Regions from separate parts of the Arthrobacter sp. BG3 genome, predicted to be linked through region 1. Evidence: predicted binding sites of a transcription regulator. Region 1 holds the regulator's gene; the other holds the start of a gene.

Region 1 (4,245 bases):
GACCTTGAGGTCGCCGCGGCCGTAGCCGCGCAGGTGGGTGACGCCCAGACCGCGGAGGGTGATGACCTCGCCGGACTGCGTGCCGGCCTTGACATCGATCTCCTGCCGGCCGTCGAAGGTTTCGAGGGTGACCTCGGTACCCAGTGCGGCGGCCGTCATGGGGATGTTGAGGCTGGCGTGCAGGTCATCGCCGTCGCGGACGTAGGTGGCGTCGCTGTTGACCCGGATCTCCACATAAAGGTCGCCCGCGGGTCCGCCGGCGGGTCCGGCCTCGCCCTGGCCGGAGAGCTGGATGCGGGTGCCGGTGGCGACGCCGGCGGGAACCTTAACCGTCAGGGAACGCCGGCTGCGGATCCGGCCCTGTCCGGCGCATTCGTTGCAGGGATCCTTGATGACGGTGCCGAAGCCACCGCAGGAACCGCAGGGGGCCGCCGTCATGACCTGGCCGAGGATGGAGCGCACGGCGCGCTGGACCTGGCCGCTGCCGCCGCAGATGTCGCAACGTTCCGGGTGGCTGCCTTCCTGGCAGCAGGAGCCCTCGCAGGTGGGGCAGGTGACGGCCGTGTCGACTTCGAGTTTCTTGTTGACCCCGAAGACGGCGTCGCGCAACTCGATCCGGACGCTGATCAGGGCGTCCTGGCCGCGGCGGACCCGGGAGGCCGGGCCGGACTGGCCGCCGGCGCCGAAGAACGTGTCGAAAATATCCTGGAACGCGAAGCCCTGGCCGGCGTAGCTGCCGCCGCCGAAGCCGTTGTCGGTGCCGTTTTCGTTGCCCGTGGTGTCGTAGATCCGCCGCTTCTGCGGATCGGACAGCACCTCGTAAGCGTGCGTGACCGCCTTGAAACGGTCCGAGGCGTCATCCCCGGGATTGACATCCGGGTGCAGGTTCCGTGCCAGTTTGCGGTAGGCCTTCTTGATCTCTTCGCCCGTGGCTTCACGGGAGACTCCAAGAACGTCGTAGTGGCTGCTCAAAGTTTGTATCTCTTCCTGGTTGTACTGCCGGTTAGGGGCAAGAAGTCATTTGGGGGTGGGCGTGCGGTGCTTAGCTGCCGGTGCCGGACGGTTGGCCGCGGTCCGTCACGGGCCCAGAATCCTGGACAGGTAACGGGCCACTGCCCGGACGGCGGCCATGGTGGTCGGATAGTCCATCCGGGTAGGGCCGAGGACACCGACTTTCGCGGTGGCGTCCGGTCCGTAGCCGGTCGCGACCACCGAGGCCTCCGCGAGCCCGTCGTACGGGTTCTCCCGGCCGATGCTGACCGTCACGCCCCGCGGGTCCGCGGCCATGTCGCCCAGCAGGCGGAGCATGACCACCTGCTCCTCGAGGGCTTCCAGGACCGGGCCGATGCTCAGCGGGAAGTCCACGTTGGAGCGGGCCAGGTTCGCGGTGCCGGCCATGACCATACGCTCCTCGCGGCTGCTGGCGGCCAGCGCTTCCAGGCCGCGGGCCAGCGCCTGGGCGTCGGCGCGCCGGGCCGGCGGGCAGGTGGCAAGGACAGACTTCAGCGATTGCCCCAGCAGGTTCAGGGGTGTCCCGGAGAGGCCGCCGAGGAACCGCGTCCGCAGATCGGACAGCGCTTCCTCGGGAAGGTCCTGTCCCACGTCAATGACCCGCTGTTCCACCTTGCCGGTGTCCGCAATCAGCACCGCGAGCACCTTGCGCGGCGCCAGCAGGACGAATTCGATGTGCCGCACCCTGGCCCGGCTGAGGTGGGGATACTGCACGACGGCAACCTGGTGGGTCAGCTGCGACAGCAGCCGGACCGTCCTGTCCAGGACGTCGTCGAGATCGTCGGAGCCCTCCAGCAGGGCCTGGATGGCGCGGCGTTCCGCCGGTGAGAGCGGCTTGACCGCCGAAATCTGGTCCACGAAGAGCCGGTAGCCCTTGTCGGTGGGAATACGCCCGGCGCTGGTATGCGGCGCCGTAATGAGGCCCTCATCTTCCAGGGCCGCCATGTCGTTGCGGATCGTGGCGCTGGACACGCCAAGGTGGTGCCGCTCGACAAGGGCCTTGGAGCCGACGGGTTCCCGCGAATGGACGTAGTCCTCCACGATGGCGCGCAGCACTTCAAGTTTGCGCGGTTCGCTCACGTTCCACCTCCATTCGACTGTCCGCATCCGATGCCGCCATTCGCCGGCCGCTCCGGATACGCTTTTATTAGCACTCGACATGCCTAAGTGCTAACCAGTCTAATATGAGTCGCCGCGTTGTTAGCATTGGATTCGCTCCAGGCGTTCTTCCCGGGGCTGGTGTTTTCGGGCACAGCCCGCCGCAGCAATCCGAGTGCAAAGCAGTGTGTAAACCGATGTCGTACCAGAACTGGGGCCCGCAGGACCTGTCCGCCCCTGCCAAGGCCCAACTGCCCGAGGTGCCCGTGGAGCGCGGAATGGTGCTCGAGGATGTGCAGTCCGGCTGGGTCGGTGCTGTCACCCGGGTGGAGAAGTCCGGCGGCATGCACGTCGTCGCCCTGGAGGACCGCCGCGGCAAGTCCCGGTCCTTCCGGCTCGGCTTCGGTTTCCTGCTGGAGGGACAGCCGATCCGGCTGATGCCGCCAGCGCCCCGGGCCGCCGCGGCGGCCGCAGGAACACGCACCGCCTCCGGTTCCGTCCGGGTGGAGGGCCAGCGCGCGCAGGTCGCCAAAGCAAGCCGGATCTGGGTGGAAGGCAAACACGACGCCGAACTCGTCGAGAGGGTCTGGGGTGACGATCTCCGGGTGGAGGGCATCGTCGTCGAGCCGCTGCACGGCATTGACGACCTCGCCGGCGCTGTGGCCGCCTTCCGGCCCGGCCCCGGGCGCCGGCTCGGCGTGCTGGTGGACCACCTCGTGCCGGATTCCAAGGAGTCCCGGATTGCCCGGGCCGTGATGGCCTCCCCCGGGGCCGCCGGGAACGTGCTGATCGTGGGCCACCCCTACGTTGACGTCTGGCAGGCGATCCGGCCCGCCGTGCTGGGAATCGAGAAGTGGCCGGTCATCCCCCGTGGCATGGACTGGAAGACCGGCATCCTGACGGCGTTCGGCTGGCCGCACAGCACCAAGGAGGACATCGGCCTGGGCTGGCAGAAGCTCCTGGGTGCGGTGCGCAGCTATGCGGATCTGGAGCCCTCCCTGCTGGGGCGGGTGGAAGAGGTCATCGACTTCCTGACCGTTCCCTGAGGCGGGCATCCGCGGTCCGCCCGCCAGCGGGCCGATCCCTCATTCCGCGCCCGAGCAAGTATTCTTGGTACGGCGGCTGTGCTCCAGGCGCAGCCCTGGCAATTCCAGGCACCAACGCACCAGCGCAATCCGAAGGACGACACCGTGGCAGATGACGCACGCGAACACACTGGCAACCAGGCCGGCCATGGCCAGCCTCCGTACCACGGCGTTCCCGCAAATGCACTGCCGCTGACAGCAAACGAGGACCGGCAGTGGGCCACGCTGGCACACTTCGGCGGTATCCTGGGCTGCGTTCCGTCGCTGCTGATTTACCTGATCTTCAAGGACCGCGGCCCGTTCACGGCGCAGGAGTCCAAGGAAGCCCTCAATTTCACGCTGCCGCCCACGATTGCGGCCCTGCTGTGCAACCTGCTGGTCTTCGTGCCGGTGGTGGGCAACATCTTCGCCGTCCTGGCCACGGTCATCTGGATTGCCGTGACGTGCTTCTCGGTGGCGGCAGGCATCCACGTCAACCGCGGCCAGCCGCACCGCTACGAGTTCAACCTTCGCTGGATCAAGTAGGACGGCGCGAGCCGGGACGCCGCCGGTGAGCGGGTCCGCTTCCGAGCCAGGAAGTCGTCTATTGTTGCGAAAATGGTCATTCTTGCTGTAGCCGCTTGGGTCCTGACGGTCGTGATCGCACTACTTGGTGTGAGCGCCGGTTCCACCATCTGGTTCTACATGGAGCCGGTGGCCGATACAGTGCCTGATCCGGCAAGCTTCTACGTCGCCGCTGCGGCCGGCCTCATGGCGCTGTTCCTTAGCTTCGTGCTCAGCGTCGGCGTGACTGTCCAGGCAGTCCGGTGCCACGCAGGCCGAAACGCCCGCTCCGCCTGAGTACATCCATCGCGCTTCCGGGGGTTCAACGAAGGTCAGCAGAGGCTGCATGCCCGGCGGCCCATCCCGGTGGAGAGCCGGTGCTTGCAGCGGTGGTTTAGGGCAGACTGGTGGCGTGAACGGAATCCGGTGGGTGCTGCATGTCGATCTCGACCAGTTCATCGCGGCGGTCGAGGTGCTCCGGCGGCCGGAGCTTGCGGGCAGGCCGATC
Region 2 (4,245 bases), 840 kb from region 1:
TGAGGGAACGCACCATCTGGCGGTAGTCGGGAAGGCCGCCGCCGGGGATGGGGTTGGACGCTTCCCAAGGGGCAAGCCACTCCCGGTTGCGGGAGCGGACCTCGGTCCATTCCTTGCGGTCCCGGTACCGGATCGGGCGCAGCACGACGTCGCCGCTTTCAAGCGTGACCGGCCAGGTGAAGCTGCCCCCCACCGGAACTACTTGGTCAGGCTCGGTGCGAGTTTCGAGGCGAAGCCCGGCAGCCATTCCCGCAGGCCGGGGCCAAGGTCGTCACTGTCGCAGGCGAGCTGAACACAGGCCTTGAGATAGCTGAGCTTGTCGCCGGTATCGTAGCGGCGGCCGCGGAAGACCACGCCGTACACGCCGTAGCCTTCAGCGTCACCGGAGGCGAGTTCCTGCAGCGCGTCAGTGAGCTGGATTTCGCCGCCCCGGCCGGGCTCGGTGTGTTCCAGCACCTCGAAGACCGCCGGGTGCAGCACGTAACGGCCAATAATGGCGAGGTTGGACGGGGCATCTTTGACGTCCGGCTTCTCGACCAGGTGCTTGATGCGGACGTACTCTTCGCCGCCGATCGCTTCGATGTCGGCGCAGCCGTAGGCACTGATCTCGGAGGGTTCGACCTCAATCAGGGCAATCACCGATCCGCCGGTCTTTGCCTGGACCTCGATCATGGTGCTGAGCAGTTCATCGCGTGCGTCGATCAGGTCATCGCCGAGCAGGACTGCAAACGGCTCGTAGCCGACGTGCTGCTTGGCGCGGAGGACGGCGTGGCCCAGGCCCATCGGATCGCCCTGGCGCACGTAGTGGATGTCACCCAGATTGCTGGCGTCCTGGATGGACTTGAGTTTGGCAGTGTCGCCTTTGGCCGCAAGGGTGGCTTCCAGGGTGGGGACGCGGTCGAAGTGGTCCTCGAGCGCGCGCTTGCTGCGTCCGGTGATCATCAGGATGTCGTTCAGTCCGACTTTGACGGCTTCCTCCACGACATACTGGATGGCCGGTTTGTCAACGACGGGCAGCATTTCCTTGGGCATGGCCTTCGTGGCGGGAAGGAACCTGGTTCCGAGGCCGGCTGCGGGAATGACGGCCTTGCGGACGGGAGCGTTGGGTGTAGTCACTCGACTAATCTAACGGAGGGACCAAGCATTGGGTAATCATTCGGGCTGCCAGGAACCGCTGCTTCCCGGGCCCGCATGATACGGAGGGACGGGGCATCATGGCATCGAAGGAAGAGATCCGGGCCAGCCATCGGGCGCGGCGTGCCGCATTGACGCCGGCCGCGCTGCGAATCGCCGGGGCGGGCATCGCACGGCACGGACTCGCGTGGGCAACGGAGCTGACCCGCGGCACCCCCGGCACGTTCGCCGCCTATCTTGGCGTGGGTTCCGAGCCGCCCACCCTGGACCTGCTGGCGGCGCTGCGCGGGGCCGGGCACCGGCTCCTGCTGCCGGTCTGCGAACCCGGGCTGGCGCTGAGCTGGGTGTACTGGACGCCGGACTCCGAATTCGTCCGGAGCCGCTACGCGCCGATCCTGGAGCCCGCCGGGGAACGCCACGACACGGCCGTCATGCGGCACGCCGACGGCATCATCCTGCCGGCCACCGCCGTCGACTTTTCCGGCAACCGGATCGGCCAGGGCGGCGGCTACTACGACAAGTTCCTGGCCGCCCTGGCCGCCGTCGTCCCGGCCGGGACGCCAGCGTCCGACGGCGGGCCGTTGCCGTCACTGCCGAGCGCCGCCGTCGTGTACGACACCGAGGTGCTGCCGGCCGGGAGCATCCCGGCAGAGTCCTTCGACCGGAAGGTGGCGGCCGCATTGACACCGGCCGGTCTGCTCCCACTGCAGCGATAGGGCTAAAGGGGTGCCCGGCCGGGGTGATAGAATTAGCACTCAGGCCCTGCGACTGCTAAGGGACGGATTCCGCTGATCACCAGATCGGCGGAGATCCTGACCGCACAGCACGGGACCTGCTCGTTTGTCCCAGAGGAGGATTTCCAGTGCCCACGTATGCATACGCCTGCAAGGACTGCAGCCACGCCTTCGAGATCGTGCAGTCGTTCACCGACAGCTCCCTCACGTCCTGCCCGGAGTGCCAGGGGACCCTGCGCAAGAAGTTCAACAGCGTCGGTGTTGTCTTCAAGGGTTCCGGCTTCTACCGGACTGACTCCCGCGACGCCAAGGGCAGCACTGTCTCCCCGGCCCCGGCTCCCGCGCCGGCAGCAACTCCGGCTCCCGCCGCCGCTTCCGCAAGCTAGGAACCGCCTGCGGGTCCGCGCCCGGCGCCGCTATCAACTGCGTGCCACTGCGTGCGGGTCCGCGCCCCGACCCGTGCCCTGCTCCCTGCCGCCTGCCGCTGCCTGTGCAAGCTGCTGCCTCTCCGGGCAGATTTTTCCACATAGCCGCAATCGCACCTGCCCGGTATCCGCGCCGGTGCGTAGCGTCGGGCTATGGCCACTCTCGCACCGTTCGCCCCGCCCGTCGGCACCATCCCCGCGGCATCCCGGCCTGTCTTTTTTCGCGGCCCTTTGCGCCCTTCAACGGTCCTCAGAATCGGCCGTTCCGCCAGGCGCCGCGCGCGACGAGGGCCGGCCTCCGGAAGCCCTCCATACGGAGCAGGACCCGCTGGCCGGCCGTCCCGTCAACTGGTCCGGTGGCTGAACCGGCACCGGCGGCTGGCGGTGGCACTGCTGCTGTGCATCGCTGCCGGTCTCACGGTGCAGCAGCTGACCCCGGCCCCGGCCGACACGGTGGCGGCCTACGCTGCGGCCCGGGACCTTCCAGCCGGGAAAACACTCGTCCCGGATGACCTGACGGTTCTGAGCGTGCCCCGCGACCTGGCACCAGCGGGCAGCTATGGCGGCACCGTTTCCCTGCAGGGCCAGCAGTTGGCCGTGGCACTCCGCAAGGGCCAGCTGCTTTCGGACTCCCAGCTCCTGGGGCCCGGGCTGCTGGCGGGAAGCCCACCGGGATCAGCCGCCGTGCCGCTGCGGATGGCAGATCCCGCCTCAATCCAGCTGCTATCCCCCGGACAGCTCGTGAACGTGGTGATGACCAACGGCAACGGTTTTGACCAACCGGCGGCATCCCAGGTGCTCGCCGCCGCGGTGCCGGTGCTGTGGACGTCCGGGCACGGCGGCGGGGCCGGCCCATGGCTGGCCTCCGGGGAAACCGAGGGCCTCCTGGTCGTGGCTGCCGATGCCGAGCAGGCGCACCGTCTCGCCGGTGCTTCCACCCAGGGAAAGCTGTTCTTCGTTCTGGTGGGGGCCGCCCCTGGCTAGGCTGCTGCCCGGCGTGACCGCCGGAACCCGCTCCGAAGCGGCGCCGTATCACCCTGGCCCGCGGCAGGCCGACTTTAGCCCCAGTGCGGGGGCTTCTGCTCCTCAAGCCAGGAGTCATGGTCGTAGCCGCCCGGCTCATCGCCCCAGCGCCGCGGATCGTCTTCAGCTGCCTTGTTCGGCAGCACTCCGGCCGGGTCCGGGGCGGGTACCGCCGGTGCGCCGCCCCTGGCGTCCTCCCGGGAGCCGTCGTTCTGGACCCCGCCGCTGTTCTGGATTCCGGCGCCGTTCTGCACGTCGTCGTCGTTCCGGGTATCACCGTCAGCATTCATGCCGCCGGCCTCCTTACTGCCCTGATCTGTTCTGTCCTGTTGCGCGCTGTCCGGCTGTCCGGAAACGGTCCGCCCCTCAAAGGCCTGCGCTTCGTTGACGGCCAGGTTTTCAACGTCGTCGTCGAAGAATCCCGGCGACACCGGCTGCCGGTGCGTCACGGCCGGCTTTTCCAGCCCAAGGTAACCCCCGATGCGGTCGGCGCAGGCCGAAGGATCGGTGAAGACCTCTATGGTCCATAGTGGCATGTAGCGCCAGCCCAGTCGCTCCAGGAGTTGCGGGCGGAGCCTGCTGCGTTCACGGACGGTCAGCCTGCGGTACTGCTCGGTGCCGTCGGACTCAATCGCCACCGGCCGGGGAATCTCGGCGTCGTCCTGCCCGAGGGTGCTCAGCGGGTCGGCCGCGGCCACCATGTTCAGGGCGCCGTCGTACTGGTGCCAGACCCGGGCGCCCCTTGCCCGCAGCCGGTCGCCGAGGTCCGCGACGAGCGGGTCGGCTCCCAGCGCCTGTTCGCTGGCGGCCGCCCGCGAAGCCGGGCTGCCGAGATCGGAGTTGCCCGCGATTTCCCGGTCCAGCAGCTCGTAGAAGTCCACCGCGCCGTGGCTCAGCCGGGTCACGTCGAGGTCCTCGGGACGGAAGCA

The links. The regulator HrcA, encoded in region 1, represses chaperone genes, less so after heat shock. The targets are predictions, from matches to a motif close to TTNGCACTCGNNNNNNNCGAGTGCNAA.
Region 2: the regulator HrcA is predicted to act here: its motif matches at 1,883-1,909, upstream of AC1MFL_RS14660 (FmdB family zinc ribbon protein).

The regions. Positions count from the first base shown of each region.
Region 1 covers NZ_CM155270.1:4,094,986-4,099,230, reverse strand. The annotation lists gene dnaJ (molecular chaperone DnaJ) at 1-972, opposite strand, end outside; gene hrcA (heat-inducible transcriptional repressor HrcA) at 1,078-2,091, opposite strand; gene AC1MFL_RS18490 (DUF3097 domain-containing protein) at 2,307-3,155, shown strand; gene AC1MFL_RS18485 (DUF4870 domain-containing protein) at 3,300-3,719, shown strand; gene AC1MFL_RS18480 (hypothetical protein) at 3,792-4,034, shown strand; gene AC1MFL_RS18475 (DNA polymerase IV) at 4,150-4,245, shown strand, end outside.
Region 2 covers NZ_CM155270.1:3,256,254-3,260,498, reverse strand. The annotation lists gene AC1MFL_RS14675 (GNAT family N-acetyltransferase) at 1-193, opposite strand, end outside; gene galU (UTP--glucose-1-phosphate uridylyltransferase GalU) at 199-1,116, opposite strand; gene AC1MFL_RS14665 (5-formyltetrahydrofolate cyclo-ligase) at 1,215-1,850, shown strand; gene AC1MFL_RS14660 (FmdB family zinc ribbon protein) at 1,997-2,254, shown strand; gene AC1MFL_RS14655 (RcpC/CpaB family pilus assembly protein) at 2,678-3,277, shown strand; gene AC1MFL_RS14650 (AAA family ATPase) at 3,352-4,245, opposite strand, start outside.